DNA from 3 places in the Lysinibacillus sp. GW821-FHT14F06 genome. Region 3 is predicted to be linked to each of the others. Evidence: riboswitches for the same ligand, from Rfam matches in the RefSeq annotation. Region 3 holds a riboswitch; each other region holds the start of a gene.

Region 1 (10,920 bases), on a different contig from region 3:
GTATTGTTTTTATTTGTTGTTGCATTATTTTGATCTTTAGTTTTATCCTGAGACTTTTGGATATTTGAGCTATTATTATTGTTTGTGAAGCCTTTTTTCCCTGACTTATAGGATTTAGCTTCGGCAGTTGGTGTATCAGAAATAAACATTGTTGCCCCAACAGTGGCAAACATCAGTGTCGCTACAAAAATAGCGGCAAGAATTTTTTTCATTACTTATATTCCTCCAATATAATTTTTAATTTTGTCATAAACTAATTCATACTAGTAATTTTACATGAACGCTCTCAAAAAATAAAATAATCGCTGTCATGAATTTAGGAATAACCACAAATTTGAACAAGAAGTGTCAGTTGAAAGGGTGTAAAGACTATAGAAAGGAGTGAGACGATGATGCAAACAATGGTGCTACTAATGGCAATTTTCCTACTATTATATACGACGGAAAAAAGACGCTTTTCCAATGCAGTAGTACTGGGGTTATTAGGTTTATATATTTTAAGAACAATCATTATTCAATATCCTCTATTGCTACCAGACAATCAGGGAATTGTCTCGGAGATGGGGATCATCATTTTACTGGGTAGTTTTCCAAGTATTATGTTTATTTTATCAATTGCGATGTTTTTTAATAGCAAGGTTTTGCTTGAAAAAGAAGGACGTAAAGTACGTAATTTATTAGTAGCAGTTTTTGGATTGAGTTTTTTTATCATGATGATATGGTATGTATTTGTGATTTTTATGAATACCGAAAATGAGATTTGGCATATACTTTTTTTCTATGCGTTTTTGATTTTTGGTTATACAATGTTTTTATACACAAGTGTAATGGCATATGCAACGATTTATCATTTTACACCTATTCGCTATGAACCAAACTATATTATTGCACTAGGATCAGGACTAATTGGTGATAAAGTACCGCCGCTTTTAGCTAGTCGTTTAGACGAGGCAGTAAGGCAATATAAAAAATATGGTGAGCAACCTTACATTATCGTCTCGGGCGGCCAGGGAACAGATGAAAAAGTATCAGAAGCCTATGCCATGAAAAACTATATTGTTGAAATACATCAAATACCTGCTCAAAAGATAATGATGGAAGATCAATCAATAAATACCGAACAAAATATGGCATTTTCAAAGGCGATTATGGATAGACATACACAAGGTAAAAATTATCGATCTTTATTTGTAACGAATAATTTCCATGTATTCCGTGCCAGTATATATGCCCGAAAGTCAAAGCTTGATGCACAAGGAGTTGGTTCAAAGACTGCCTTTTATTATGTTCCAAATGCTTTTACTCGAGAGTTTATCGGTTTATTAGAGATGTATAAATGGGCTCATATATCTGTTTTTTTATTTATCACATTACTCATAGGATTAATACTAAGAGCGTATGTGTAATCAATTTTAAACTGTCTTCCATATAATATTGGCAAGGCGGTTTTTTTATAATGCAAGGGGGGAAACGAATGTATGGACAATTTTTAGCTGAACGAAATAAAGAGCGAATTGAATCCTTATTGCTGCTCACGCAAACTCAAGGTACATGGTTTGCACAAAATATCAAATTGCTAACATTTGAAGAAGTGCCATTAACAGCATTGCATAAAATGGTGTATCAAGTTGTGCATGGGCTTCTAAAAAAAAATCAACAACGCCATTTACAAATTGTTCATCCAGAGCAGACACAATCAATACAGGAAAATGTCTTAACGCTTTTAGCTGAGTATGATGATTTACTGCGTGAAGCGATTCCACTCCCTATATATATTTTAATTTGGCAAATTTCCTCACTCGAGAAATTAGCCAATTGTATTGAGGTTGTAGACGATGTAATCGATGTATTGGAATGGTATTTTATCAATCAAGATGAGCAGTTTGAAGCATTTGATGAAGAAGATTTAGATCATGAGGTCATTATTGATTTATATAAAGAAGCAATAGAAGAACAAGATGTAGAAGCACAATTCCAGCTTGGGGAATACTATAGTGCTAGCGATAGTTCCTGTTTTCAGCCTGAAAAATCTTTAAAGTGGTTAGAATTAGCCGCATCGCAGGATCATGCTGATGCGCAATATGCACTTGGTAATTTTTATTTTGAAGGCATAGGTGTACAGGAAAATTATTGTAGAGCTTTTTCGTTGTATGAGGCAGCAGCAAACCAAGGTCATCCTGATGCAGCGAATAACTTGGCAGATATGTATTTTAACGGTGAAGGTGTATCAGAAAATATGATACTTGCGAAGAAATGGTTTGACTTCGCTGCCAAGCAAGGTGTTGCAGAAGCAATGTTTACTCTTGGAATTATTTACGAGCAAGGTTTAGGCGTCGATATTGATGAGGAGCACGCATACTTCTATTATAAAAAATCTGCCGAAGCAGGCTATGTTGAAGCTCAATATAGACTTGGAGGAATCTGTTTTGAAGGGCGACTAGGTCAACTGCGAGATGTAAATCGTGGATTATATTGGTATGAAAGAGCTGCAGAGCAATATCATGTTGATGCATTTTATGATTTAGGATTTATTTGGAGTCAAGGTTTAACCGGTATACGTAATATCGAGAAAGGAATTCATTGGTTTAAACAAGCTGCTCTTCAAGGAGATTCAGAGGCAAAATTACAGCTTGGGCATCTTTATAATAATGGAGAGGGTATACCTAGAAATATGAAAGAAGCAATTAAATGGTACGGACTGGCTGCAGAGGCAGGAATAGAAGAGGCGGCTGTTTTGCTGAATGAATTAAAAGGAATGTAAATTTTTCGTAAAAATTTTATAGTCATTTAGTTTCGATTATAACTTCCGTTTTTATGAGTATAAAGAATGGTGTTAGTTGTTTTATTTAGGTATATAATAATACATGAAACTAACGGTAAAAATATTAATATAGTGAAGGGATAATAAAGACAAAGGGAAAATAAACAAAAAATAAGCAAAAGAAACATTAGTTGATGCAATTTAGCTGCCAAAAGATATTGTGGTAGCTTTTTTACTGCATTTAGTCAATAGTTCGGCTATAGGGACTTTTTATACAATTAATGGTAAAAAATGTATACCTTGAAATTGACAGCTATTTATAAAATGTATAAGGTATATGAGTGATTTTGAAAAGAGCAGATCATGCTACGGCAAAATGCTTTTTAGCAACTAAAGAGAAATTAATCTAAGGTACTTATAAACCTATTTTCTTACATTTTGTAATATATATTTTTGTAAACGGAATTGGAATTTCTCAGCTTTGCAAAAGTACACGTGAAAGAGGGAAAATGTGTGATTTTTCAAAAACAGAGAAAGACAGCAATGATAGACCTTCAGCAATATGTTGTAAAAATGGATGTTTCTAATTGCGAGTCAATGGTCAAGCAAATAGAGATGCTAAATTTAACAAAACAGGATTTACAATATTTAAAAGCCTTTCAGCCATTTGTTGTAGACAATATTAATAACATAGTAGATAGATTTTATAGAATGATAGGAACGGAGCATGGTTTAGTAAGTATTATTAATAATCACAGTTCTGTAGAAAAATTAAAAGTCACGCTGGGGCGCCATATAATTGAAATGTTTAATGGCATAATTGATGATGAATTTTATCAGAGACGTACTAATATTGCCAAAGTACATGTTCATATTGGTTTAAGAACACAATGGTATATTTGCGCTTTCCAAGATTTGTCATTATCATTCGTTGGCTTAGTGGAAGAGTACATTCATCATCCTAAAGATCAATTTAATACAATACGGGCCATCTCTAAAATTTCAAACTTTGAGCAGCAATTAGTATTAGAAGCCTTTGAAAATACTGTTGAGCAGCACAAAGAGAATATGGAACGGAAAAAGGAAGCAGTGGAGAAGGAAATCGTAGCGTCTACAGAAAGTCTTGCTTCAATATCCCATGAAACAAATATCTCATTTCATCGAATAAGCAAGCAATCCGATGAAATTAAACAGTTTGCCAAAAACTCACTTTTAGTGTCGGCGATGGCTGAGAAGCAGGCATTAGAGGGGCGAGAACGAATAAAGAGTCAATCACAAAATATGTGTAATATTATTGAGTTGCTGAAGGATATAACTGAGAATATTGAACAGTTGACTGGTATGTCAAAAGAAATGGAATCAATTATGAGTGTTGTTACCACTATTGCCAACCAGACCAATTTGTTAGCTTTAAACGCAGCTATAGAAGCAGCCCGTGCTGGAGAAGCGGGTAAAGGCTTTAATATAGTTGCAGATGAGGTTCGAAAACTATCAATTCAAACAAAAGATTCTGTAACATCAGTAGCCATGTTGTTACAAAAAACAAATGAACGGACAGATAAGTTAACACACTCTCTTAATAATATTCAAGAAGAGGTCATATCTGGCAAGGAAAATATGGTTCAAACAGAAGGGCAATTTACGAAGATATTAGAATCAATGACAGAAGCAAAAGAACAGAATGATAGTATGGAAAAAGAAGTATTAACAATAGCAGAGATTCTTAATGAGCTGGGAGTTGCCTTTGAAGAAGTAACAAATTCAGCCGAGAAATTAGCAAATGTTGCCCAACACTTAAATTAATTCACGGCAAGGATATTTTTATTGGGGCAAACGAAAATCTACAGCCTGTAAACACTATAACAAGCATCAATATGTGTAATTTAATGGTTCGTGAGGTAATATATAGGTTGTGTAATGTAACAAGCAGATGTCCGAGATTGTAAGTTAAAAGTATTTTTTCGTTTCATCATGGAAAGATACATACTTTAGTCATAGAAATGGAGCTATCCTAACCACTGGATAGCTCCATTTTTGCTAAATTTGTAAAGGGTTTAGCGTAATTTTCAATAAAAAGAGTTTATACTAAAGGAAGACAACAAAAATTAGGGGCGGTTAATATGGAAACAGTGGTTGTATTAGGCGGCGGTATTACGGGTTTATGTACGATGCATTATTTGCAGCGTCAAGTGAAGGAGAAAAATTTAGATGTAAAGCTTGTGCTTGTTGAAAAAAATACATATCTAGGGGGTAAGTTACACTCTGATTACGAACAGGGATTCATTATGGAAACAGGGGCAGATTCGATTGTAGCTCGTCATAAAGGTGTTATGGAGCTTGTTGAAGAGCTTAATTTTGAGAAGGATTTGGTATATAACGAAACTGGGATTTCCTATATATACACAAATAATGAGCTCCATGCCATTCCGGCAGATTCGACGTTCGGTATTCCAATGAGCTTACACTCTCTGGAAGAAAGTACACTTGTATCCGAAGAAGGTAAAAAAGTAGCGTTAAGGGATTTGACAATGCCAAATGTGGGCTTTACAAAGGACAGCTCTATTGGAGAATTTTTAACGTATTATTTAGGAGAGGAGCTTGTCCAAAACCAAATAGCGCCAGTACTTGCAGGAGTGTATTCAGGAGATTTACATCAACTATCGATTGCTTCCACTTTACCTTATTTAATTGATTATAAAAATGAGTATGGAAGTATCATTAAAGGTTTTGATGCAAATCGAGAACAATTTGTAAAAGCTGCTAATAAAAAGTTTATTTCGTTTAAAAATGGTTTATCGTCTTTAATTGATCGTCTTGAAGAAATGTTAACTGATGTAGAAATTTTAAAGGGAATTACCACTACTAGTGTCAACAAGCAGGAAAATCACTACCGAGTTACTTTGGCAAATGATACGATCATTGATGCAGATCATGTTGTTTTAGCATTACCTAATGAAGCTGTACAGAGCCTATTAACGGATGAAACATTGAACCGTTATTTTGAACAGTTCAATACTGCCTCAGCCATTACAATTTATTTAGGATTTGATATACCTGATAATAGATTGCCAGCTGATGGAACAGGCTTTATTGTGTCACATAATTCGGATGTAATCTGTAATGCAGCGACATGGACAAGCCGCAAGTGGAAGCATACTTCAGCAAATGAGCAATTACTCGTTCGAATCTTCTATAAAAGCATTAACCCTGTGTATGAGAAATTACTTACGATGACAGATGAAGAATTAACAGTTGTTGCCCTAGAGGATGTAAGAAAAAGCTTGGGGATTGAAGAAAAACCAAATGTCGTAAATGTGAGTAGATGGATTGATCAAATGCCAAAGTATGATTTAGCGCATCGTGAGGCATTACAGGGTTTATTACAAGAGCTCGAAACAAATTATCCGAATTTATCCATTGCGGGCTGCTCTTATTTTGGTGTAGGTATAGGTGCTTGTATTCAAAACGGTAAAAAAATTGGGGAGAATATTGCTGAAAAACTCTCTTAATTGCAGAATATAAGACAAAAAATTATATTTTTCGTTTGAAATATCCTTTGTTACGTGAAATAGTCTTGACTCAAACGTTTGTTAACGATATGATTCTTTTAATTATTTAAAAAATTCATACTAAATTCTTATCAAGAGAAGCTGAGGGACTGGCCCTATGATGCTTCAGCAACCAACTTTTGTCAGGTGCTAAATCCAGAAGACCCTATGGTCAAAGATGAGAAGGAACAACAATTACGAAACGTAAAAGCCTTCTTTGTGTTAAAGAAGGCTTTTTTATTATAGAAAAATAGGAAGAGGGGCTAGTTTTATGGGATTGCTTGAAAAGTTAAAAACGCATGTTCTGACAGCAGATGGTGCAATTGGTACGGTATTATACGGTTATGGCTTGGAGTACTGTCATGAGGAAATGAATGTTCAAAGACCAGAATTAATTGAAAAGATTCATAGAGAGTACATCGCGGCTGGAGCCGATATTATTCAAACAAATACTTATGGAGCGAATGCCATAAAATTAGCACGCTATGGATTAGAATCGCGTGTTCAACAGTTTAATGAAGCTGCTATTACGATTGCAAAGCGAGCTGCTGCAGATGGTGGCCAATTTGTTTTAGGAACTATTGGAGGAATTCGAGGCATCCGAAAAAGCGATGCAACGTTAGAAGAAATTTTATCGACCGTGGAAGAGCAAGCAACTGTCTTACTTGCTGGGAATCCAGATGGACTTTTACTCGAAACCTATTATGATTTTGAAGAATTAACAGCAACATTAAAGATGCTTCGAGCAAAAACCAAGTTGCCAATAATTGCGCAAGTTTCAATGCATGAACCGGGAGTATTGCAAAATGGAAAGAGTTTAAATTACGCTCTACATGAGCTTGAGGCACTTGGCGCTGATATCGTAGGTGTTAACTGTCGTTTAGGTCCATTCCATACGATTCAAGCATTTGAAGGTGTAGAACTTCCTGAAAAGGCATTTATGTCAGCATATCCAAATGCATCTCTTCTAGACTTAGAAGATGGTCGGGTTGTTTATGAGTCTGAGACAGACTATTTTGGTCGAGCAGCCGTAGCACTTCGAGATCAAGGTGTACGTTTAATAGGAGGGTGCTGTGGTACGACGCCAAAGCATATTGCTGCAGCGAAAAAATACTTAGAGGAATTATCTCCGGTAGAAGAAAAATTAGCGAAGCCTGAAAAAGTAGAGATTGTACGTGAGGCAGAACCATCAAGATTTGAGCCTCTGCATTTAAAAGTAAAACGTCAACGCTCGGTTATTGTTGAGTTGGATACACCGAGACATTTAGAAATCGATGGCTTTATTAAAGGTGCTAAAAAATTATATGAAGCAGGCGCAGATGTGGTTATGATGGCAGATAATTCGCTCGCGTCTCCAAGAATAAGTAATGTGGCAATGGGCGCATTGTTGAAAGAAACACATGGGGTACGTCCGTTAACACATATTACATGCCGAGATCGTAATTTAATTGGCCTGCAATCCCATTTAATGGGCTTAAATGCACTAGGGATTCATGATATATTAGCGGTGACTGGAGATCCAACAAAGGTTGGCGATTTCCCAGGGGCAACAAGTGTTTATGACGTATCATCAATGGAGCTGATCCAATTAATCAAACAGTTAAATGAAGGTGTATCATTTTCAGGGAAGCCGCTGCGTCAAAAGGCGAATTTCTCTGTAGCCGCTGCGTTCAATCCGAATGTACGTGTATTAGACCGAGCTGTATCTCGATTAGAAAAGAAAATTGAGCATGGAGCAGATTATTTTATTTCACAACCTGTCTATACAAAGGAAAAAATTATAGAAATTTATGAGGCAACAAAGCATTTAGAAGCACCAATCTATATAGGGATTATGCCAGTAACGAGCTATAAAAGTGCGGAGTTCTTACATCATGAAGTACCAGGCATTAAATTATCTGAAGAAGCCTTAGCACGTATGAAGGCTTGTGGCGAGGATAAGGAGCGCGCAACGCTTGAGGGAATTGCAATTGCTAAGGAATTAGTAGAGGTAGCTGCACAATATTTCAATGGTATTTATCTTATTACACCATTCCTACGCTATGATATGACACTAGAACTAATGAAATTTATTGAGCAATTGGATGAACAAAAAAAAGGGGTAAGTATAAATGGCTAAGCATTTGATTGAAGAGCAACTAGAGAAACGAATTTTAATTCTTGATGGCGCAATGGGGACAATGCTACAGAATGAAAACTTATCAGCTGAGGATTTCGGTGGCGAGGAATATGATGGCTGTAATGAAAATCTTGTACTAACTAGACCGGATGTGCTTGAAAAGGTTCATAGAAAATATTTAGAGGCTGGGGCAGATATTATTTGTACAAATACATTTGGAGGCACTCCTCTTGTATTAAATGAATATGATCTGGGGGCGAAGGCAGAGGAAATCAATAAGCGTGCTGTAGAAATAGCACGTAAGGCAGTGGATGATTTTTCTACCTCTGATTGGCCGCGTTTTGTAGCAGGAGCGATGGGGCCTACTACAAAAACCTTATCAGTGACAGGTGGAATTACCTTTGATGAACTAGAAGAAAACTTCTATGTACAGGCAAAGGCATTAATTGAAGCTGGAGCAGATGTATTATTGCTAGAAACCAGCCAGGATATGCTCAATGTTAAGGCAGGTACTTTAGGAGTATCTCGCGCATTTGAAGTGACTGGCAAAGAGCTGCCTGTGATGATATCAGGAACAATTGAACCGATGGGAACGACACTTGCAGGACAATCCATTGATGCATTCTACATTTCTATCGAGCATATTAAACCACTATCTGTAGGTTTGAACTGTGCGACAGGTCCAGAATTTATGACGGATCATATTCGTTCATTAGCAGAGCTTTCAACGGGGTATATAAGCTGTTACCCAAATGCAGGCTTACCGGACGAGGAGGGCTGCTACCATGAATCACCAGAGTCACTGTCACAAAAGCTAAAAGGCTTTGCTGAAAAGGGATGGTTGAACATTGTAGGAGGCTGCTGTGGAACAACACCAGCACATATTGCTGCCATTCGTGAGGTACTAAAAGAGGAAACACCACGCCAATTACCAGAGACAACACATGGTCATGTAGTGTCAGGTATCGAGCCATTAGTGTATGACGATTCTATGCGTCCATTATTTATTGGAGAACGTACAAATGTAATTGGTTCTCGTAAGTTTAAAAATCTAATTATTGATGGGAAATTTGAGGAAGCCGCAGAAATTGCTCGTGCACAAGTCAAGAATGGTGCCCATGTTATTGATATTTGTTTAGCGAATCCTGATCGCGATGAACTAGCCGATATTCGAGGCTTTATGCAGGAGGTTGTGAAAAAAGTAAAGGTACCTCTTGTTATTGACTCAACTGATGAAAAAGTTATCGAAGAAGCACTTAAATTTTCGCAAGGGAAAGCTATTATCAACTCTATCAATTTAGAGGATGGGGAAGAGCGCTTTGATGCTGTGTTACCTCTTGTGAAAAAATATGGTGCCTCCTTGGTTGTTGGAACGATAGATGAGCAAGGCATGGCGGTTGATCGACAGCGCAAGCTAGAAATTGCTGAACGTTCCTATAACTTGTTAACAGAAAAATGGGGACTTGCACCAGAAGATATAATCTTTGACCCATTAATGTTCCCAGTAGGTACAGGAGATGAGCAATATATTGGCTCTGCTCTAGAAACAATCGAGGGAATTCGACTCATCAAAGAAAAAATGCCACGTACATTAACGGTTCTTGGTGTCAGCAATATCTCATTTGGATTACCGCCTGTTGGTCGTGAGGTATTAAATGCAGTTTATCTCTATCATTGTACACAGGCAGGCTTAGATTATGCCATTGTGAATACTGAAAAACTAGAGCGCTACGCTTCCATTCCAGAAGAGGAAATTAAGCTTGCAAATGATTTATTGTTTAATACGAATGATGAGACACTAGCCGTATTCACTGATTTTTATCGTGATAAAAAGAAAGAAAAAACAGAGGCTGATATTCCTAAAACAGTCGAAGGTCGCTTAGCTTACTATATTTTAGAGGGGACAAAAGAAGGTCTGATTGAGGATCTGGAGGCTGCTCGTGAAATATTTGAAGCACCTCTTGATATTATTAACGGACCATTGATGGCTGGAATGGCTGAGGTCGGTCGATTATTTAATAATAATCAGCTTATCGTTGCGGAAGTATTACAATCTGCTGGTGTTATGAAGGCTGCTGTTGCTCACTTGGAGCAATTTATGGAGAAAAATGAAGAGAGTGCTGGCAAAGGGAAAATGGTGCTCGCAACTGTCAAAGGCGATGTACATGATATTGGAAAAAACCTAGTTGATATTATTTTAAGCAATAACGGCTATAAGGTGGTTGACCTTGGCATAAAAGTCACACCTGCTCAATTAATTGAAGCAGTTCGAAAAGAGAAACCGGACTTTATCGGGCTTTCAGGCTTACTTGTAAAATCAGCACAGCAAATGGTAATTACTGCTCAGGATTTCAAAGAAGCGGGTATTGATGTACCAATTCTAGTAGGTGGAGCAGCATTATCCCGACGTTTTACAGAAACTAAGATTGCGGATGAGTATGATGGACCTGTCATCTATTCAAAGGATGCGATGCAAGGATTAGAGCAGGCAA
Region 2 (10,920 bases), on a different contig from region 3:
TTGGAAACATCCAAAAAATCCTTTGTATATAGTATTATTCGATTTATGAGTATTTTTTCTTTCCCACTAGTTGTACTGTTAATGCTTTTCCCATCTGCTGTTAATGTCCAAAAGTCAGCACAAAAGGGATTTTACATTGGAACAATTATTGGTGGTATTGTCTTAATTATCATAATTACCTTATGTGTCCTTGTGCTAGGTCCCTCTAATACCGCCTCTCGTACCTTCCCTAGCTACGCATTGGCACAAAGAATTTCTATCGGTAATTTTTTACAGCGTATTGAAATTATTATGGCAGGCATGTGGATAATATCTATTTATATTCGAACATTTATGTATTTTTACGCTGCAGTCATTGGTATAGCACAGATATGTAAGATACAGGATCATCGTCCACTTATTTTTCCACTTGGTTTATTAATGATTGGTCTTTCTCAAATTGTTCATCCTAATATCGTTCATTCTAATGTCTACAACAATGAAATTTGGCCCATATTCTCGGCTATATTCACAGTTATTTTGCCGTTAACCTTACTAATCGTTGCGATGTTCCGCAAAATAGATGGGCATTCACAAGGTGAAAATAGCAATGAAGTTCAAACAACGAGCAAGAATCACGCACAGAACGATAGTGAGAATAAAAGTAATAATGCTTCAGAGAGTGATAACCAAAGCGATTCTAAAAATGAGGAACAAAATGAAAATAAACTTGAACTAGAAAGCCAAAATGATAGTAAGTCACAGACTAAAAATGAAGATGATGTAAAATCTGATCAAGATAAAAATGAAAATTAAAAAATGATGACCTTATTAACTGTTAGGTCATCATTTTATCATTTATTTCGCTTTTATGCCGTTGAATAACGTTTCAACAATTAACAATGCAGCTGAGTTTTTGGCAATATTTCCCTCCTGTACTTGCTGCCACATAGTAAATAGGAGTGAATATAAGACATTAAGCATCCATTCACTACTCATATCCTGACGTAAATAACCTTGGTTCTGTAATTGGATAATCGTCTGTCTAATAGGCTCCTTCAGCTGATCTTCAGCAGCCAATAATTCTGAACTGTAATTTACTGAGCATTCATGTGCGAGAAAATAAATTTTATCTCCTAACGGAATTAAAGCCTCAATAAGCTTTGGGATATAGGATTCCAGCTTTTCTTCATCCACTGGTATTTCGTTCATGGTATCATTGACAACCTGAACAGCTCTAAAGCCTAATTGCAACATCAATTGTTCCCTGCTTTCAATATAACGATGTAAAGTTGCGATACCAATACCAGCATAGTTAGCGATGTCAGTTAAGGAGGCTGTCGGTTTTTCGACGAGGAGCTCTGTAGCTGCATCTAATATAGCAAGAAGCCTAGCCTCTTTTGCATTTTTCATCATGCTTCACTTCTTTCCAAAAATAAGGTGAATACTAGATAGTGTTTACTACCAATTGATACAATTGTAGAATACAGAACACTGGAATTCAACCTACTTGCCTATCAGGAAGGCTTTTCTTACAAAGAAATATAACATTTTGCACTACAAAGAAAGTCATTGCCCATTCTGCACCCAGACATCCTTCACATAGTTTCCTCTATACTGATGCTGCTCTAACCAGTTTTTTGCCTCAATCTCCTCTACCCTTTTTTCAAATTGATAGGCTTGCTGCAGCATAGCTTCTACAGCCGGTGCCATGTGATTACCATCTCCACAAACATATAATCGTCCATTATTATTTAACATTTCGATAATATTTGAGGAATAAGGCTCCATTATTTGCTGCACATAAGCTTTCTGTATTCCATCTTTACGGGAAAATGCCTTATGAAGTGTCACAATCCCATCCTTTTCAAACTGCTCAAGCTCCTCACGATAAATAAAATCAGCATCATTTCTACAGCCGAAGAAAAGATGTGCTTGCCCAAGTACAATTCCTTGCTGTTTCATCGCAGCACGAGCCTGTAAAAAGCCTCTAAATGGTGCTATACCGGTTCCTGGTCCAACCATTATGATCGATGTAGCTGCATCCTCTGGTAGCTGGAATCTTGAATCAGCTGAACGTAAAAACATACCTAGCGATTCACCTGGTTGACACTGTGCCAAATAATTTGACGCCACCCCATGATAGTCCCCTCGCCCACTCCAGGCTGGTTCCTGCAAGACACCTACTGTAATGCTTAAGCGTTCAGGATTTACCATTGGTGAACTGGATATGGAGTAATATCTAGCCTTTAATGCCGGTAGTAAAGCAATAAATTTTTCAAACGGTAATTCACTAGCTTCATATATTTCAAGGAGCTCTAGCATAGATAATCGTTTTTTTAATACCTGCTCCCTATAAATATCTTCCTGTAATAATTGCTCTAATTCACGTTTATGCGGTGGACACTCTGTATATGCAGCTAGCTCTCGTATTTGTAAACGACTAGCTGTCTCCTGTAATTCAACACTAGTAGCAAGTACCTCGTATAAGCTAACCGGATAATCTGTAGAAAGATGCGACCCATTTCCATTAGACGAAATGAGTAGCTGATCATTGGCATTCAATTTAAATCGACGAAGAACTCGATGGATGAGCTTGCTGCTATTCTTTGGTATCACGCCAAGATGATCGCCCTCTTGATAGCTAAGCCCCTTTGGCAATGCAATTTCAATATGACGTGTACTCCGTTCACTATTGGCTAAGTGGAGCTCTTCATTTTTTATAATTGAGGCATAACTAGCACCATGTTTTAAAGCAAGTGGTACCGTTGCTAAGCCTTTTACGACTTGAATAGACAATTTAGTTTGTTCCTGCAAAATATCGTCATCTATAGTTAAATCAAATGTCTCTTTCATAGTCTGCCACAGCTGCTCTCGCCAATGCTCAAATTGCTTTTCAAAATCTGCACTTGCGTCAGCTTCCCCATGTAGTAAAATTCTTGTAGCTCCTTTTATGGCAAGCTGTTCATCTATTGTTCGAGGTACTTTTTGATACGTATAATGCCAATTTCGATCTCCGCAGCCGAATACAGCATAGTTAACTCCTTGTAAGCTATTCGCATTACTATTCTCTAGCCATGAGAGAAACTTTCGAGCATTTCTTGGGGGATGACCATTATAAGAAGAGCAAACAATAAATACTGCGCCCTCTTTAGGTAATTTTCCAGCATACTCATCTAGTGCAGCTACCTCACAACGAATACCATACAAAATAGACTCGTCTGCTAATTGTTTGGCAATTCTTTCTGCCGACCCCAAATCAGAACCATAAAGGACTAGCAAAGACATTTTTGCATTCTCTACATTTGGTTTTGGTAAAGTATGCATTTTTTCTTGTTGCTGAGGTGCTACTGTTGTTTTTTGGTTAATTACTCGATTACGCTGCTTTACTCGAATTTTAAAATCACCTGGCTTTATCGTTAGAGTTTGTTGTATTTTTAATTGATAATTGTCATAATCGATTAATTCAAAACGCTGTAGAATCATTCCTAATACCAATGTTGCTTCATGAAGGGCAAATTGCATGCCGATACAGGCACGCTGACCATTTCCAAACGGTTTAAAGGCATGTGTAGGAACATTCTGAGGATCTTCAAAGCGCTCTGGATAAAATTGTTCCGCATTTTCACCCCATGCATTTTTATCACGATGAAGCTGTGGCAGAAGGACACTTATATTGTCACCTTTTTTAATCAAGTACTTGTCGCCAATGACAGTATCCTTTTTTGCATAAAGCTCAAAGCCAGGTGCTGTCGGCCATAATCGTAATGATTCATTTAAAATTAGACGAATGTACTTTAGCTGTCCTATTTGTTCATATGTTGGTGTTTCTTCAGTCAAGATCTGATCAACTTCTGCATAAGCCTTCTCTAATACTTCAGGATGTTTGATTAAAAAATAGAGGGCAAAGGATAGCAATCCGCTTGTTGTTTCATGCCCAGCTATCAAAAATGTAATGATTTGATAGCGAATATTTTCATCGCTTAGTGTTTCTCCTGTGTCTGGATCTTTTACATTTAACATGCGGCCTAATAAATCAATTTCCTCCTGTGCACCTCTTGCCTTTCGCTCCTCAATAATTTTATCTACTAATGTAAACATTATTTCGATATCTTCGTTAAATTGACGCCTAGTGCCAACCATCATCAGATTTTGTATCTTTAATCGGGAACTTTTTAGCATAGCTTCATTTAAAGCACGAACCATACTCATAATAAAGGGGCTATGTGTTTCTCTATAAAAGCTATTAAAGCGATAATTAAAGCCACATAAACCAATTGTGTCTAGTGTTAATCGTGTCATATCTTCCGGGACTTCAATTTCCTCCATCGGATTTAAGCGTTCCCATTTTTGTATCAGCTGTGTAGCAATATCCGTCATCATAGAATGATAATCCTTCATAGCCTGTTTACTAAACGTGGGAAGTAGGATATTATGTGCCTTTTGCCAGTTCGGCTCAGTTGTTCTGCTTGTAAACAGGCCATCACCACCAAAAGCACGAACATTTTCTAACTCACTATATATCTGCTTATCAAAACGAGAAACATCACAAACATCAGCTACCAAATCATGACCAGATATTACCAGGCTAGTATAACCTGGTATTTCTAATCGATATATCGGCCCATACTCTTCTGCAAGCTTACAAAGTGATAATGTTGGCTGCTCTTTATCGATTAAAGGCAAATGGCCAAGTGGACCAAATGTTTTTGGTTTTGGAACATCCTCTACACTTATCATCATGAATCCCTTCTTTCAGTAAATTTAAAATGATAGTTAAATCTATCATTTGATAAAATAATATACCACATATGAAGTAGATTCAACTTTTTAGAAATTATCAAAGGGAAGAATGGCAGTATTTGTGAACAATAAGTGAAATAGCTAAAAGCCCAACCTCTCTCACTAATAAGTGGAGACATTGGGCTTTTTGCGGGTTTAAATTTAACTTCTTTCAGCAGAAGTCTCCCGCCTCTAAAGGTGGTGAGATGAATGCGAATTTAAGCTACTTTTCAACGGGTGTCCAAACAACCGCTAAAAGAAGTTAAAGCCTCCGGCGGATGTCACGGAATCGGAAAGGAGTTCTTTGTGTAAGCACAAAGCCGATTCCGGACTCAATTATGTCGAGGCATAATTGATTTAAATATGATATTCAATTTCATCAACGAAATCCCATTCATATGGTGTTTCTTGATAAACATAGTAATTCAGCCAGTTTGAGAATAACAAATGGGTATGGGCACGCCATGTATTAATCGGCTCTTGTGCTGGGTCGTCATTTGGGAAATAGTTCACTGGCACAGCAATGTCTAACCCTTTTGAAACATCTCGGCTATATTCATCTGCTAAAGTTGTCGCATCATATTCAAGATGACCTGTAATCATAATGTTTTTATTATCCTTGGACTGCACAATAAATACACCTGCATCCTCTGAATAGGATAGTAAACGTAAATCAGGATGATTGCGTACTTCATCTATAGAAACAGATGTATAACGAGAATGTGGTGCAGTAAATAAATCACTAAAACCTCGCACTAAGTCCACTGTTAAATCTGTAATAACATGCGAGTAAACACCAGAGCATTTTGCTGGAAGTTCAACCTTCCCGATCCCATAATGATGATATAAGGCAGCCTGTGCCCCCCAACATATATGTAGAATCGATGTCACATTTTTCTTAGACCAATCCATAATTTGTGAGATTTCCTGCCAGTAATTCACTTCTTCAAAAGCCATTTTCTCAACAGGAGCACCTGTAATAATCATTCCATCAAAGCGGCGATGACGAATTTGTTGGAATGTCGTGTAAAATAACTGTAAATGTGATTTACTAACATTTTTTGATTCATGTGTTGCTGTATTTAAAAATGTAATATTGACTTGCAGTGGCGTATTCCCTAGTAAGCGCAGTAACTGAAGCTCTGTTTTCTCTTTTTCAGGCATTAAGTTGAAAATCAATATATTTAATGGACGAATTTGTTGTGTTTTCGCACGATCCTCTTCCATCACGAAGATTTTTTCCTCTCGTAAATGTTCTCCAGCTGGTAAGTTTTTTGGAATATTAATTGGCATCTTGCATTCCCCTCTCTTTTAATTCACTCTTAATGTTTACAATGACACTTTTTATGAAATTAAAAAATCCCCCTCATTCCATGCGAGATAGAATGAGAAGGGATTTACCACGTTCACTCTTATCTCTCAAAGGAACAAACCTTTGCTGGAATTAGCACCTTTCTAACATTTGTTAGAGGTTGCTGAAGCGTCATCGGGCCAAATCCCTCAGCTTCTCTTGATAAGATTATTTAATTAAAATGAATTGTAACATGAACTATTAAGAATATCAATAAAACATAGAATATTTTGTCATTACTATGCATGTTTAGCTAAATTTTGATGAACACTAATCATCATAATAACATATGAAATTTTATGGTAAACATGCTGTAATTATGTTACCATATACCTTTAGTAACAGAGAGGAACGTGAATAGCTTGATTAAAATTGAATTTCCTAAACCAGATTTAGTGATTCGCCAGCGTGAGCAAGATTTAAAGCCTGGTGATGTACCAATTACACCATACCATGGTTTTATTGACTTCCATAAAATCACACGAGACAAAGGTGGCATTTTCTTATTTTACAATGAGAAAAATGAGCTTTTATTTGTCGGTAAAGCGCGTAAAATTCGTCAGCGTATAAAAAAGCATTTTGAAGACAATGTATCGCCTATGAAAAATCATCGTCAAGAAATTTTCAAAATTGAAGTTTATGAAATAGAGGATCCAATGGAACGTGAAATTTACGAAACGTATGCCATTAATGTTTTCCGCTCTAAATATAATGTTGATAAAGTATTTTATTAAAAAAGAATCTGCTTGCCTCTTAAGTATTACAAAGGCAAGCAGATTCTTTATTTTCTACTCTACAAAAAATGCTTTACGTTCTTTAGTAATCCATTCCTCAAGCTCATGATCATCTCGTCTTAATAGACGATTAATAAGGACATCATGCCATATATAATCTTCTAATAAACAAATGTGAACCGGATCATTCGTAATAAAAGCGGTTTCAAGATTTGAAGGAGAATGTCCATAAATCATCTCTTGACCATCTATAGACAAGATAAACCAGTGCGGTGTAGAAGATTTTTTCGTATAATATGTCATTCGATGCATATCGATGGATGACACAGGTTCATGCACATATAGTGTAATACCGTGAACAGGAACTTGTTCAGCCACCAATAAAATATCCTCTCTCAATGCTTCATACATCTCTTCCCACATAGAAAGAAGTACCTTTTTCTCCGCTTTCTTTAATAATGACTGACAGTAATTAATAATTGTCTCCTTCCCTTTTAACATTAACACTTTAGGCTCCGCTTCCTGCTCCTTAGTTTCTAATTTTTCTAATTGGTCACTAATTGACGTAAAATTCGATTGCCAGCGCTGTTGAATTTGCTGTAAAAACATAGCAACAGGAATGGAAGAATAAGTTGTTTGATCAGCAGCCTCCTCTTTCAGCACTAATCCTTTTTCAACGAGCACATCCAGTATGTCATAAACTCTTGCTCGAGGAATACCAGAGTTTTTGCTGACCTGATAAGCACTAATATGGCTCTTTTGGACAAGTGCCGTATAGGCCTTTGCTTCATATTCTGTAAATCCTAGCTCTTTTAATTGGGCGAGTAATTCATCCATCCAATCCCTCCATTTCCTTTATTATAGAATAATTTGATGAATAGAAGCTAATGAAAAAAATAGTCTTTACAGCGAAATAAAAATTAGTTACTATTTCAGTAGTAACTATCTAATGAGGTGTCAACATGCTTTTTGAAGTAGATGTAAATGTAGTAATTTTATTGATTGCGTTTGGGTTTCTCGCAGCCTTTGTAGACTCTGTGGTTGGTGGTGGTGGCTTAATCTCATTACCTGCTCTTTTGTTTGCGGGTTTAAATCCTGCAGCAGCCGTTGCAACCAATAAGTTAGCGGGTACTATGGGTTCTTTAACCTCTACGATTTCCTTTTATCGTTCAGGACAGTTAGACATTCGTTCTGTCATAAAATACTTTCCACTAGCCTTTGTTGGATCGTTATTTGGCGCATGGACTGTACATTTAATCAATCCCTCGCTACTCAAACCAATCATGCTCATAATGCTAGCAGGAGTAGCAGTTTATACGATTTTTAAAAAGGATTGGGGCTCTGTATCTGCTGTTAAAACATTATCTCCTTTACACTTGGCTTTATTTATGTTTTTGCTATTTAGTATTGGGTTTTATGATGGGTTTCTTGGTCCAGGTACTGGATCATTCTTAATCTTTAGCTTTTTACTTGTTGGCTTTGATTTTTTAAAGGCTGCAGGAAATGCAAAGTTTTTAAATTTAGCAAGTAATTTTGCGGGTCTTTTAATGTTCGTCTACTTAGGACATGTTCATTTTGCCTATGGTTTCATAATGGGCATCGCTCAAATTGCTGGTGCAATGGTAGGTTCACGTGTAGCCATTAAAAAAGGTAGCGGTTTTGTGCGTGTTTTGTTTATTATTGTGACCATAACATTATTAACAAAAAATGCATATGATTACTTTGCTCATTAATAGACATGAAAAATGCCGTGAACGAAATTTCACGGCATTTTTCTAGTTAAATAAATAACTTATCTTCCTTAAATTTATGGCTTGTTAATAAACTTACAATTACAAAGATAAATAAAGAAGCGACAATCGGGATAGTCACGGTATGCATTCCGAAGATGGACGGGTAAAAACGATCAATAACAATATACAAGATCATGCCTGAAAACATTGACGCAATAGCACCGTACTTATTAGCCTTCTTCCAATATAGCCCTAATACAACGGTCCAAATAAAGACTGCCTCAAGTCCACCAAAGGCAAATAAATTCAGCCACACTAATAAATCTGGTGGATTCACAGCAAAAACGATAACGGCTAAACCTATAACAGTCGTGACAATAAAGCTAGCCCGCTTAATTTCTGTATCATTAGCTGTTGGTTTTATATAATTTAGATAAATATCCTTCACTACAGTAGAGCTTACAAGCATCAATAATGCGTTGACTGTTGACATTGTGGCGGCCATTGGTGCGGCTAAGACTACACCTGCTAAAAATGGCGGTAAAACCTTTAATGTCAGTAGCGGCATTACCTTATCCCCAATCTCAATTCCTGGTAAAACTGGACGAGCTAAGACACCAATTAAATGCATCCCAAACATGATTGTTCCTATGGCAATAGTACCAATGATAATCGCTAAATGCATGCTCTTAGAATCCTTATAGCTCATAGCACGAACTGCGATTTGTGGAAGCCCCACAACGCCAACCCCAATCAAAATCCAAAATGTAGAAACATATAATGGTGTTAACTCTCCCTCTGCTCCAAATGGAGAGACAAAATTCGGGTTTTCCGCGACAAGGGATGCCATAATTTGATCGATGCCTCCACCTGCGATAATTGTCCCAATTAATAATATTATCGTTCCAATGACCATAATAGAGCCCTGCACAGTATCTGTTAATGCAACAGCACGAAAACCACCGATAATGACATACACTAATACAGAAATAGCAAAAATAAAGAGTGCTGCTGTGTAGTTTAAGCCTGTTAATGATTCAATAAGACGTGCGCCACCTACCCATTGGGCCATCATGGCAGAAAATAAAAAGACAATAATACTAATTGCGGATAAGATGACAATCACATGACTTTTATAGCGCTCTCGTAAAAAATCAATTAAAGTAATGGCATGATAACGTCTTGCAAGAATGGCAAATTTCTTCCCTAATATCATAAGCACAAAATAGCCTGCCGGAAGCTGTGCCATTGCTAATAACACCCAACCTAGACCTTTCGTGTAAGCAACACCTGGACCACCAATAAAACTACTTGCACTACCATACGTAGCTATCATGGTCATAGCTAAGAGGAAGCCTCCCATTTCACGACCACCAAGAAAGTACTCCTGTAAAAATGAATTGGAGGAACGTATATGCTTATTAGCCCAGACACCAATACCAAAGATAATGACTAAAAATAATAACAGTGGAAAAATAACTTGCCAATGCATTATCGATCCACCTCCTCATCCTCAAACGGTACCTCTTTGAAGAAAAGTTTCATGACAAGCCAAATGAGAAGTATCATAAAGCCTGTCCCTGCGATACAGCTATAGAAAAACCATGCAGGGAAACCGAAAACATAGGTATAGCTTGTCGGATCCCCAGAACCTAGTCCATAGGCAAAGCCAAACCAAATCGCAAAATTGACGATGACAAGCACGACACCAATAAGCGCCTCTCGATGCGCAACTTTAAATCGTTGATCTTTCAAAATAAAGTCCCCCTAACCTACTCTATTTTACTGATATGTATCCATTATGGGAACCTTTGTGAAAAAATAAATGCTAGCAAGATGAAGATTATCGCTTTTATTCTTTTAATAATATTCCTCCCATTTTCTATTCAATAGAATTCATTAAATCAAAAAAGTATTTTGGTTCTTGCGTCTGATACAGCTTGAACCATGCATGTAATGTTTCAGGTGCAAATACACCAAGCAATTTCAATACATGCATTGTAAATTCCAAAGGAGCTATTCCTGATGCAGTAATTAAATTACCATCAGTTACAGCCGGTTCCATTTCATAATATTTTTCTCCACTATAATTAGGACAAACCATTTTCAAATATTCTAGATGATTACTTGTGTGTCTTTTAGAATCTAGTAACCCCTCGTTTGCCAGTCTCACTGTTGCACCACAAATTGCAGCAACAATAATTTTTTCTTCCCTTAAATATTTAGATACCTTTTTCAAAATAGGATCATGAATTGAATCCATCCAAGTATTTCCTCCAGGAAGTACAAAAACATCCGAACTTGTTAAAATACACTCATCAATAGAAACACTAGGTATTAT
Region 3 (10,920 bases):
TTCCAAAATAATTACGGTGATCTTCAATTTCATTTTGATTAACCTCTATTTTACTTTTTAAATCCTCAGCAGTTGGTAAATTTAATACGAATGGTCCTAACTGAGATTGAAAATTATCAATTTCATGCTGAAAATTTTCAGATTGAAAATAAGATTTCCCAATATATTGATACCCTACCCTAGTGAATGTAAATATACTGAAAATAGCCCAAATTAAGCACAAAAGTGCAAGAAGAGATTTCCATTTTTTCACCACGCTGAACACTCTCCCCTCTAAAAAATTCTTTCAAGTAATTGTAGTACCTCAGAAGAGCGAGCATTTACCATTTGATAGGCATAGATACCGAAATAAATTAACCCAATAACTCCTGCTACGAAACCAAGTATTGTTATATATTGTTCGATTTTATTTTTCCATTTTATAGCCAACGCCCCATACCACCTTTAGATAGCGTGGATTTTTCGGATCTGCTTCAATTTTTTCACGTATTTTTCGAATATGAACAGCCACAATATTCTCAGCATTATAGGCTTCTTCATTCCAAACACGCTCATAAATTTCCCGAATTGAAAACACACGCCCTGCATTTTTCATTAATAACTCAGTTATTTTGTATTCAATTGGTGTTAATCGAACTGGTTCACCTTCTAGAACTACTTCTTTAGCATCTTCATCTAATAGCAGTCCATCAATTTCTATTTTTGTTGTACCTTCATTGTACGTCCCAAGTTGTACATAACGACGAAGCTGTGATTTTACACGTGCCAGCAGCTCTAATGGATGAAAAGGCTTGGTTACATAGTCATCTGCACCAACAGATAATCCATGAATTTTATCGCCATCCTCTGCCTTAGCACTAAGCATAATAATTGGAATATTGCGCTCTTCTCTAATTTTAAACGTCGCAGTTATACCATCCATATTGGGCATCATAATATCTAAAATAATTAAATGTACTTCATTGTTTTTTAGTTTTTCAAGTGCTTCTAAACCGTCAGCAGCTTTTATCACATTATAGCCTTCATTTTTTAAATAGATTTCAATACCATCACGAATATCTTGATCATCGTCTGTTACAAGAACTGTTAGTTTCGTCATGATATACACCTCGCTCTCAATTAATAGTGTACCGTTCAAATCTTAAAAACCACTTATTATAAAAATGAAGAATTTCTTAAGCTTTTAATGAATAACCCTCCGCCAATTGCAGAACGAATCGTTACATGCCAATTAATAAAGCAGCTAGAAGGACAAAAATGGAAATATCAGATAATGCTCCTCTCTCATCGAGAACACTATCACTACCTTTAATAATACAGATTTATCCAAAATCAAACAATTACCATTTTTAAATTACCTAAGTGATGATTATGCTTTTCTTAGAAAAGGACGTTATAATAAAAGTGGTCATTTATGCTCTAGCGTAATTACGTTCGGATTTTTCCGAGCTCGCTCAAAAAGCTCCTCTTCAAAAACCGTGATATTCACTGCTTTATCTTGATTCAGCAGGCATTTGTACGCTCGCTGAAAAAACCGCATTCATCTCTCCACTTTTAGGGGGGAGAAGCATTCTATACTTGCCGCTACGCTTTCGCACAGTAAAGAATTGCTGAATCAAGATAAAAGGAGAGAAAAATATGTATAAAACAGTTGAAGAAACAGCGATAGATCTTGGCATGTCTGAAGACCAAATTCTACGATTAGTCTATGAAGGACGCATTCGATCTGTATATGATGGAGACCAAATCTTAATTAATAGCGGACAGTTTAATACGTACTTTGATCAGTTAGAACGCATTAAAGAAGAAATAGAAATTTGGCGTAATACTCCAATACCTGAGGATATCGATGTGAAGGACGAGGATTAACAAATTAATGTAGATCGTTCAACAAAAAACGCAAAGTTATCAAGTAGCAATCCTTGTAACTTTGCGTTTTACTATATCAATTATGCCTCGGCATAATTGCGTCTGGAATAGTCTTTGTGCTTAGGCCTGCGTGATGCAGATCAGTTAGCCGTTATCGAATGGATGCGATGATTTTAGGCTAACATCCATTATTAACTCCTTTTCGATTCCGTGACATCCGCCGGAGACTTAACTTCTTTCAGCGGGTGTTTGGACACCCGCTGAAAAGTAGCTAAAATTCGCATTCATCTCACCATCTATACAGGTGGGAGATTTTTGATGAAAGAAGTTAAATACTCACAACAAACCCAGCACGTTTACCAATAATTTCAGCATAATCCTCAACCATAACACTGGCTGTAGGATACATGCCTGCACCAGGTCCTACAAGCGTCAAAGTGCCGATATAGTTCGTATCTAAGGCAACAGCATTATTTACATCATCTACTGGATACAGCGGGTGTTCTGCGTCTACTAATAAAGGTTCTACTTTGGCTATAATCTTACCATCTGCTAGTCTTTCTACCTCTGCAACATGACGATAGCGCAGACCCTTTGCAGTTGCTTCCTTTACCTGTTCAGCAGAAATGCTGTCAATGCCAATCACTTCTACTTCTGCCCAATCCGGCTGCTCACCAAATGCCAATGCACTTAACACCATTAATTTCTTAAACGAATCTTGACCTGAAATATCGTTATATGGGTCTGCCTCTGCGTACCCTAAATTTTGTGCTTCTTTTAGCGCCGTCTCAAACGACCATCCTTCTGCACGCATTTTCGTTAATATATAGTTACATGTCCCATTTAGAATGCCTTGAATACGACTTACGTCATTGACAAGTAAAATATTTTTCATTGTTTTAATGACAGGTACTCCGCCCGCAGTTGTCGCCTCATAACCTACAAAAACACCATTCACTTTCGCAAGATCTTGTAACTCTAAGCCTCTCTTAGCGAACATTACCTTATTAGCAGTAATGACATGACATTTATGTTCAACTGCGCGCTTTAAATATGTAAAAGCTGGCTCCTCATTCACGATTGCCTCAAAAACAACCTGCATGCCCGGTTCCGCTAATACATCATCCATACTAGTTGTCATCAAATGTGCTGTGCCAGGTACACGTTCACGACTAGCATCTGTCACTAAGATTTTTGCTACTTCTAACTCAATGCCTAATTTATTTTTAAGCTCTTCTCGCTTTTCGTTTAATATATGGTAAATCCCCTGACCTACCGTCCCAAATCCTAAGATCGCTGCCTTTATAGTTGCCATTCCTGTTATTCCCTCCAACTTACATTCCGCAGTTTCATTATATTTAAGCATTAGCTTCATCCGTACTAATTTTGAAATGTGCGTACACCAGTAAAGTAACTTTGATAAATATGACTTTTTGGTATTTCACCCTCATCTAGAATAAATTTGGCTCATGTAGATAAACCGACGTACAAATTCAAATAATTCAAAATTTAACTTAAAGAAAATTGTAACGCAAATACATACATTGCACAAGAAAAATCTTTCTAGGACGGACATTTGTTTTCCCTAGACGTGCAAAAGAAATCGGTTTCATTCCCTTTATTATACGTTTTTTAAGATGTTCTATAATCTATGAACAAATATTGACGATTTTTTATCTTCATTCAGTAGGAGACTACTACCTCTACAGATGGTGAGATGAATGCGGTTTAGGTTCCTTTTCAGTGGGTTTCCAAACACTTACTGAATGAAGATAAAGCCTCCGGCGAATGTCACGGATTTTTAGAAGGAATGAATTGTGCAGGCACAATTCAAAATCCTGACGCATTGTTTATCTGTGCGAAAGCGAAGCGACAGCAACAATTACGCCAAGGCGAAATTGATAAAAGGATTGTCTTTCTTCTATTATATATGTATGTTACAACATCTATAAAAATTGTTCTTTTGATAGATAGCCATAAAATTATTTACAAAAATAGCTTACTCCCTTTTTCTGTTCAATTAAAAAGCTCATTCCCTGTAGCAGCAGAGAATGAGCTCAAATATATGAGGGAGAATTAACTAGCTTTTATTAACAACTGATAACGAGATTGTTTAATAGCTTGCTGAACAAGTCCTATTTCATCTTGTGTAAAATTTGGTATAGCATACGTACGTTCAACTAGTTGAAATGTACCGTATTTTAAATAAAACTCTGTCGCAGGTAGATGAATATGACTCATTCCATATTCTTCATATGCCTCAAAAACTTCTTTTACTGTATAGCCTTCCTCTTTTGCATAAACATTTTCCTCAAAAGCAGAATGTCCAAAAGTTTGTTGCCACTTACTTTCAACTGATGCCAGTATGTTTTGAATGGACATGTTGTTCACAAACACATGACCTTCATTTAGTTCGTAAATAAGATAAGATGCAATGTTTTGTGCACTATAAACATTTCCCATTTAAAACACTCCTTTATCATCAGTTTTTTAGTGAGAGTAGCTGCTGGCTTGGCAGCTACTCATATATATTTCAAAAGTGGGGGAGCACTTATGAAAACGAATGGAATCATAGTATCATTTGGAGCACCTAACCGATCAAAAAGTCAGTGCTGGAAATTGGTTCTAGGTTGGTAGCCTTTCGAACGCTTAACTTATTTCCTAGTATACAACATGGTTTTATCTAAGTCAATAATACTTATAAAATTACTAGGTATTATTTATAAAAAATTTCAGATAATTTATCAAATGAGATAAGTGCTTGATGTAGCAACGTTTTACGCATTACCAAATGAGGCTTATCGAATGAGAAAATACGTAAACGCCACAACATTAGCCGATATTTTATGCTTCAACCTTTTGTTGTGAAGCTGTTACTTGCTCAATAGCTTGTTCTAAATCTGCAATAATATCCTCTACTGCCTCTAAACCGATTGATAAGCGAATGAGCGACTCGGTTACGCCAGTTTGAATTAGCTCTTCTGCTGATAGTTGCTGATGTGTAGTAGAAGCTGGATGAATTATTAATGATTTAGCATCCCCTACATTAGCTACGTGGGAGAATAATTTCACACTATCGATTAATTTACGCCCTGCTTCACGTCCACCTTTAATGCCAAATGTAAGCACAGAACCGAAGCCATTTCTTAAATATTTTTTAGCTAAATCATGTGTAGGAAAATCTTCTAAGCCATTATAATTTACATATTCCACAGATGGGTGGTTTCGTAAATATTCAGCTACTGCTAAAGCATTTTCGTTATGTTTAGGGATACGCAAATGAAGCGTTTCTAAACCTTGTAATAAATTAAATGCTGCATCAGCACTTAATGTTGGTCCGAAGTCACGTAGTAATTGTACACGCAGTTTTGTAGCAAATGCAGCTGCTGCTGTGTCTATACCATATCTGATACCATGATAGGAAGCATCTGGCTCAGTGAATCCTGGGAAACGACCACGAGTCCAATCAAATTTCCCTGCATCAACGACAACGCCACCTAAAGTTGTTCCATGTCCACCAATCCATTTTGTTGCGGAGTGAACAACGATATCGGCACCGAAGTCAATTGGTGTAGAGCCATATGGTGAAGCAAATGTACTATCAATAATTAATGGTAAGCCGCTTTCATGTGCAATATTAGCCACTGCTTCAATGTCCAGTACTTTTAAACTTGGGTTACCGTAAATTTCAGCGAATACTGCTTTTGTTTTATCAGTGATTGCTGCTTTGAAGTTCTCAGGATTTGTTTCATCTACAAAAATTGTTTTAATACCATAGTTTGGTAGTGTGTTAGCAAATAAGTTATAAGTACCACCATATAAAGAGCTAGCTGCAACAATTTCATCCCCTGCACCTGCAAGATTTAATATTGAAAATGCTATTGCTGCTGCACCAGATGAAAGTGCTACTGCTGCAGTACCGCCTTCTAATAAAGCGACACGCTTTTCAAATACATCTACAGTTGGGTTCGTAATACGCGTGTAAATATTACCAGCTTCCTCTAAGGCAAAAAGACGTTGCGCATGGGCAGTGTCTTTAAACACAAAAGCTGTTGAGCGATATACGGGTACGGTACGAGATCCTGTTACTGGGTCTGGCTCTTGGCCACCATGTAACAGCAATGTTTCTGGTTTAAAATTTGTCATTATATACCTCCAAGTGGTTATTTTTTTACGATGGTACCGGAGATGAGGAGGATTTTTTCAGTAGAAAAACAAAAACCCCCTTCAGCTAAGAAGAGGGTTGCGGTTGCAAGTTTTCCTCCCCTTATCTGCCAGATCCAAGTAAGAATCTGTAGGAATTAGCACCTTAGCAAGTATGTCACTTACTGGTTGCCGGGCATCATAGGGCCTATCCCTCCGCCGCTCTTGATAAGAGTATTGAGATTCAATTTCCATCGTTGTTACACAGTATAAACATAGACTTTTTTTCTGTCAATACTAAAATTTTATTTTTTCCGAAACTTCAGTCTGCTTCTTTACGTAATATGAACGCATACACTATTTTAATATTTATTTAGAAAGGAGGATTTTCATGATCAAAACCATCATTCTATTTATTATTGTTGGTTATTTTATCGGCTGTCTTCATGGCTCTAAAGTGGCTCAGTTTTTATCCGGTGTAGATTTAAAAAAGACTGGTCATGGGAATGCAGGTGCATCCAATGCAACCCTTTCCCTAGGATGGAAATATGGGGTATTAGTAGCGATTATCGATATTGGTAAAGGTGTATTAGCGATTATCGGCGCACATTTCTATCTAGCAGATGCAACACATTACACAGAGGTACAGGTTTGGCTCTTCATCTATCTCATAGCAGCAGGTGTCATTCTAGGTCATAATTTTCCATTTCATATGGGCTTTAATGGCGGTAAAGGTACAGCCTCCATCATAGGAATCTTGCTTGCTGTTGATTGGAAAATTGGTTTATTTGCACTTATTTTATTTGTCATTTTATCTTTTGCAACAAACTATTTAATCGTTGGCGTTTTAGAGTTTTATCTTGTTTTTTGTACAGCAACTTTTTTATGGATTCCTGGGATAGGTCCAACGATCATTGCTTTGCTACTTTTTGGAATAGCTATCATTTTGCATATAGAAAATATTAAACGATTAGTCAAAGGAACAGAGCCTAAAGTAACTTCAGCTTTTAAGAAAAAGAAATAATAATTTTTTGGATGTTTTTGTCTTTTCTATGACCATATATTTTCTCTTTATTTACTATTAATGCTGTAAAAAAAGAGTATTTCACATATTAATTTTTTCTCCAGTAAATAGACAAATTATTTTCTTAATAAAACATTTTACTGACCGATGTTATAGACAATAATCGTCATATTTATTGTAGAAAGGATGAGAAAATATGTCTACACTTCAACAAGAAGCAGCAAAACGTAATTTGAAGCCACTTTGGATTGGTTTAGCCTTTGCTTCATTAATCATCATTATTTTTTTACCTAATAGCGGCGATTTACCTGTTGCGGGTCAACGGGCTTTAGCCATCTTAGCTTTCGCAGTCATCCTTTGGGTAACGGAAGCAGTTTCATATCCTGTCAGCTCTGCCATGATTATCGCACTCGTAACTGTTTTACTAGGACTTGCTCCGTCAATAGACGATCCAACAACAGAATTAGGAACAGCAGGTGCCTTAAAACTAGCTTTAAGTGGATTTAGTAATTCTGCAGTCGCCCTAGTAGCCGCAGCTCTATTTTTAGCAGCAGCGATGCAAATTACCAACTTACATAAACGACTTGCCCTATGGATACTTTCGCTTGTAGGGACTAAAACAAAAGCAATCGTTTTTGGGGCCATTTTAGTATCTATAGCACTCGCATTTTTTGTTCCTTCTGCTACAGCTCGTGCCGGAGCAGTGGTCCCAATACTACTTGGAATGGTCGCTGCATTTGGTTTGCCTCGTGATAGCCGACTCGCTGCCTTACTTGTCATTACCTCAGTACAGGCCGTCTCCATTTGGAATATTGGGATTAAGACAGCAGCCGCTCAAAATATGGTCGCTTTAAATTTTATTCAAGAACAATTTAATGTGGATATTTCTTGGGGTACCTGGTTACTCTACGCAGCCCCCTTCTCGATTATCATGTCTATAGCTTTATTTTTCATTATGATTTCTCTGATTAAGCCTGAAACTAATAACATAGAAGGCGGTAAAGAGGTAATCAAAAAGCAGCTTGCAGAACTAGGCCCATTAAAAGCTCCAGAAATTCGTTTAATCATTACGTCAATGATTTTACTATTTTTCTGGGCAACTGAGGGCAAGCTACACCCATTCGACACAACAACAGTCACAATTATTGCCATCGCTATTCTATTAATGCCCAAAATTGGTGTTTATACTTGGAAGGAAGTTGAGCCTCATATTCCTTGGGGGACAATTATCGTCTTTGCGGTAGGTATTATGCTAGGCACAGTTTTATTGAATACGAAAGGTGCATCATGGTTATCTGACAAGGTGTTTGGTTCACTTGGTCTAGATACTATGCCGATACTAGCAACAATCGCATTGGTTACACTATTTAATATTCTTATTCACTTAGGTTTTGCCAGTGCGACAAGCTTAGCATCTGCGCTTGTACCTGTGTTTATCGTTTTGGCCTCCACATTAACTACTAATGTTGATCAGGTCGGTTTCGTCATCGTGCAGCAATTTGTAATTAGCTTTGGATTCCTGTTACCGATAAGCGCACCACAAAATATGCTTGCTTATGGTACAGGTGCTTTTACAACAAAGGATTTCTTGAAATCTGGTATTCCATTAACCATTATTGGTTTCATCCTAGTGCTTCTGTTCTCCATGACTTACTGGAAATGGATTGGATTATTGTAAATAGAGTCATTAAGTACTCTTTAATGAGTATCTGGGCAAGTCTTTGGGAAGCCTGAGCTTTTCTTTGGGCAACTCGATCAGTTCTACGGGTGACCCGAGCTTTTCTTTGAGCAACCCGATCAGTTCTATGGGTGACCCGAGCTTTTCTTTGAGCAACCCGATCAGTTCTTCGGGTGACCCGAGCTTTTCTTTGAGTAACCCGATCAGTCCTTCGGGTGACCCGAGCTTTTCTTTGAGCAACCCGACCAGTTTTTCGGGTGACCCGAGCTTTCTTTGGTCAAACCGATCAGTTCTTCGGGTGATCTGAGCTTTTCTTTGAGCAATACAATCAGTTCCCTGAGCAACCCGAGCTTTTCTTTTGGATACTATTATTAACACGAAAGTCTTGAAGGATAAATTAGCTATCCTTCAAGACTTTTGTTATACTATTCTATTATTTTTTTGATAATGCTGCGTCCTTCATAGTGCCGCTTTTTGCATAATTAATATGCCATGAAAGCGCTTTCTCTAAGTCGTGCGGCGTATGATGTCCACCTGTTGCTTCATTAGCATCGTTAAAATACTTCCATAATTGCTCACGATACTCAGGATGTGCACAATTATCGATAATTAACGCAACTCTTTCTTTCGGAGCCAGTCCTCGCAAGTCCGCTACCCCCTGCTCTGTCACGATTACGTCTACATCGTGCTCTGTATGATCCACATGTGATACCATTGGAACAATACTTGAGATATTACCACCTTTTGCGTAAGACTTTGTGACGAAAATACCCAATCGTGCGTTACGTGCAAAGTCTCCAGAACCACCAATACCATTCATCATTTTTGTGCCAGAAACATGCGTTGAATTCACATTTCCGTAAATATCAACTTCCAGCGCTGTATTTACAGAAATCAACCCGAGTCGGCGAATAATTTCTGGCTGATTCGAAATTTCCTGTGGGCGTAATACTAATTTATCTGCATATTTATCAAAATTACCATAAACCCGGTTTCCAACTTCCTCTGACAGGGTAATAGAAGTAGCAGATGCAAAACTTACTTTACCAGCATCAATTAATTCGAATACTGCATCCTGCAGCACTTCTGAGTAGACCTCTAAATTTTCAAACTCAGACTCTTTGAAGCCTAATAATACAGCATTTGCTACGGACCCTACTCCTGACTGAATTGGTCGTAAACTCGTTGTTAAACGTCCCACTTTAATTTCATCACGTAGGAAGCTTAATAAATGATTGGCCATAATATCTGTTTCTTCATCAGCCGGAACAATTGTTGATGGCGCATCTAAAATATCAGAAATCACAATACCCTTTACTTTCTCTAAATCTAGCGGAATACCTGTTGTGCCAAGTCTATCTGAAGCCTTTTGTAATAGAATTGGGTCACGTTTTCCTTGTGGTCCTGGAACAAAGATATCATGCACTCCCTCTAATGCATCAAGCTGAGCCACATTCAGCTCAATAATTACTTGATTGGCCTCTTGTACAAAAATCGGAGAATTACCAACTGAAGTTGTAGGAATTAGTAAGCCATCTTCTGTAATAGCAGCCGCTTCAATAATCGCAAAATCAATAGGACCTATAATGCTCTGTCGTACTAATTCTGCATTGTGTGACAGATGCGCATCGACAAATGTAATATCACCACTGTTGATTTTATTTCGAATTCCCGCATCTGCCTGGAAAGGTCCACGTTTACGAATAACGCCAGCCTCGGCTAAGTACTGGTCAACTTCAGGACCTAGTGATGCACCTGTATATACATCTACCTGAAAGCTCTCTTTTTTAGCTTTTTCAACAAGTGCAAGCGGCACTACTTTAACATCACCAGCACGTGTAAATCCACTCATCCCAAGTACCATACCATCCTTAATCCAAGATGCTGCTTCTTCTGCTGTGACAACCTTGCTTCTCAGCTGTTCATTACGAAGCTTTTTCGCTAACTTTTCTTCCATTCCTTATTCCTCCATCCCACTTTTTTTGTTCAACTGAATTACTTGGTAGGTATCCCGTTGCGTAATTCCGAATATTAGAAGTTATACCAAATAAACCGTCGCATACACAATTTTATACTATTTAGAATATTTAATCTACATACGAGAAAATATTATATTTTTCGAGAAATTTTATACATTTATTAATTATTTAAAAATAGTTTAAGCGTCTAATACATTCGATTTTGTAGAAAAAGCGTGATATGCTCT

What was found. Region 3 has a riboswitch for S-adenosylmethionine ahead of AC1RNS_RS12315 (O-acetylhomoserine aminocarboxypropyltransferase/cysteine synthase family protein). Riboswitches for the same ligand answer to the same signal wherever they lie in the genome.
Region 1: another riboswitch for S-adenosylmethionine. It lies ahead of AC1RNS_RS25745 (bifunctional homocysteine S-methyltransferase/methylenetetrahydrofolate reductase); the one in region 3 lies ahead of AC1RNS_RS12315 (O-acetylhomoserine aminocarboxypropyltransferase/cysteine synthase family protein).
Region 2: another riboswitch for S-adenosylmethionine. It lies ahead of metA (homoserine O-acetyltransferase MetA); the one in region 3 lies ahead of AC1RNS_RS12315 (O-acetylhomoserine aminocarboxypropyltransferase/cysteine synthase family protein).

What each region holds. Positions count from the first base shown of each region.
Region 1 covers NZ_JBXAPF010000055.1:4,953-15,872, forward strand. Annotated here, with positions in the region: gene AC1RNS_RS25715 (hypothetical protein) at 1-212, opposite strand, end outside; gene AC1RNS_RS25720 (YdcF family protein) at 390-1,406, shown strand; gene AC1RNS_RS25725 (SEL1-like repeat protein) at 1,475-2,761, shown strand; partial or broken gene AC1RNS_RS25730 (protoglobin domain-containing protein) at 3,359-3,796, shown strand; partial or broken gene AC1RNS_RS25735 (methyl-accepting chemotaxis protein) at 4,079-4,564, shown strand; gene AC1RNS_RS25740 (protoporphyrinogen oxidase) at 4,882-6,270, shown strand; SAM riboswitch class I at 6,396-6,494, shown strand; gene AC1RNS_RS25745 (bifunctional homocysteine S-methyltransferase/methylenetetrahydrofolate reductase) at 6,581-8,428, shown strand; gene metH (methionine synthase) at 8,421-10,920, shown strand, end outside.
Region 2 covers NZ_JBXAPF010000021.1:36,260-47,179, reverse strand. Annotated here, with positions in the region: gene AC1RNS_RS17610 (GerAB/ArcD/ProY family transporter) at 1-795, shown strand, start outside; gene AC1RNS_RS17605 (TetR/AcrR family transcriptional regulator) at 838-1,392, opposite strand; gene AC1RNS_RS17600 (bifunctional cytochrome P450/NADPH--P450 reductase) at 1,549-4,719, opposite strand; gene metA (homoserine O-acetyltransferase MetA) at 5,119-6,054, opposite strand; SAM riboswitch class I at 6,171-6,281, opposite strand; gene AC1RNS_RS17590 (nucleotide excision repair endonuclease) at 6,475-6,846, shown strand; gene AC1RNS_RS17585 (TrmB family transcriptional regulator) at 6,901-7,683, opposite strand; gene AC1RNS_RS17580 (TSUP family transporter) at 7,809-8,579, shown strand; gene panF (sodium/pantothenate symporter) at 8,626-10,071, opposite strand; gene AC1RNS_RS17570 (YhdT family protein) at 10,071-10,334, opposite strand; gene AC1RNS_RS17565 (type 1 glutamine amidotransferase family protein) at 10,462-10,920, opposite strand, start outside.
Region 3 covers NZ_JBXAPF010000011.1:119,268-130,187, forward strand. Annotated here, with positions in the region: gene AC1RNS_RS12280 (histidine kinase dimerization/phospho-acceptor domain-containing protein) at 1-256, opposite strand, end outside; gene AC1RNS_RS12285 (hypothetical protein) at 274-429, opposite strand; gene AC1RNS_RS12290 (response regulator transcription factor) at 407-1,099, opposite strand; gene AC1RNS_RS12295 (MerR family transcriptional regulator) at 1,639-1,869, shown strand; gene AC1RNS_RS12300 (homoserine dehydrogenase) at 2,198-3,184, opposite strand; gene AC1RNS_RS12305 (hypothetical protein) at 3,680-3,949, shown strand; gene AC1RNS_RS12310 (hypothetical protein) at 3,946-4,332, opposite strand; gene AC1RNS_RS12315 (O-acetylhomoserine aminocarboxypropyltransferase/cysteine synthase family protein) at 4,714-6,015, opposite strand; SAM riboswitch class I at 6,134-6,247, opposite strand; gene AC1RNS_RS12320 (glycerol-3-phosphate acyltransferase) at 6,404-7,036, shown strand; gene AC1RNS_RS12325 (DASS family sodium-coupled anion symporter) at 7,233-8,714, shown strand; gene scpC (succinyl-CoA:acetate CoA-transferase ScpC) at 9,148-10,671, opposite strand.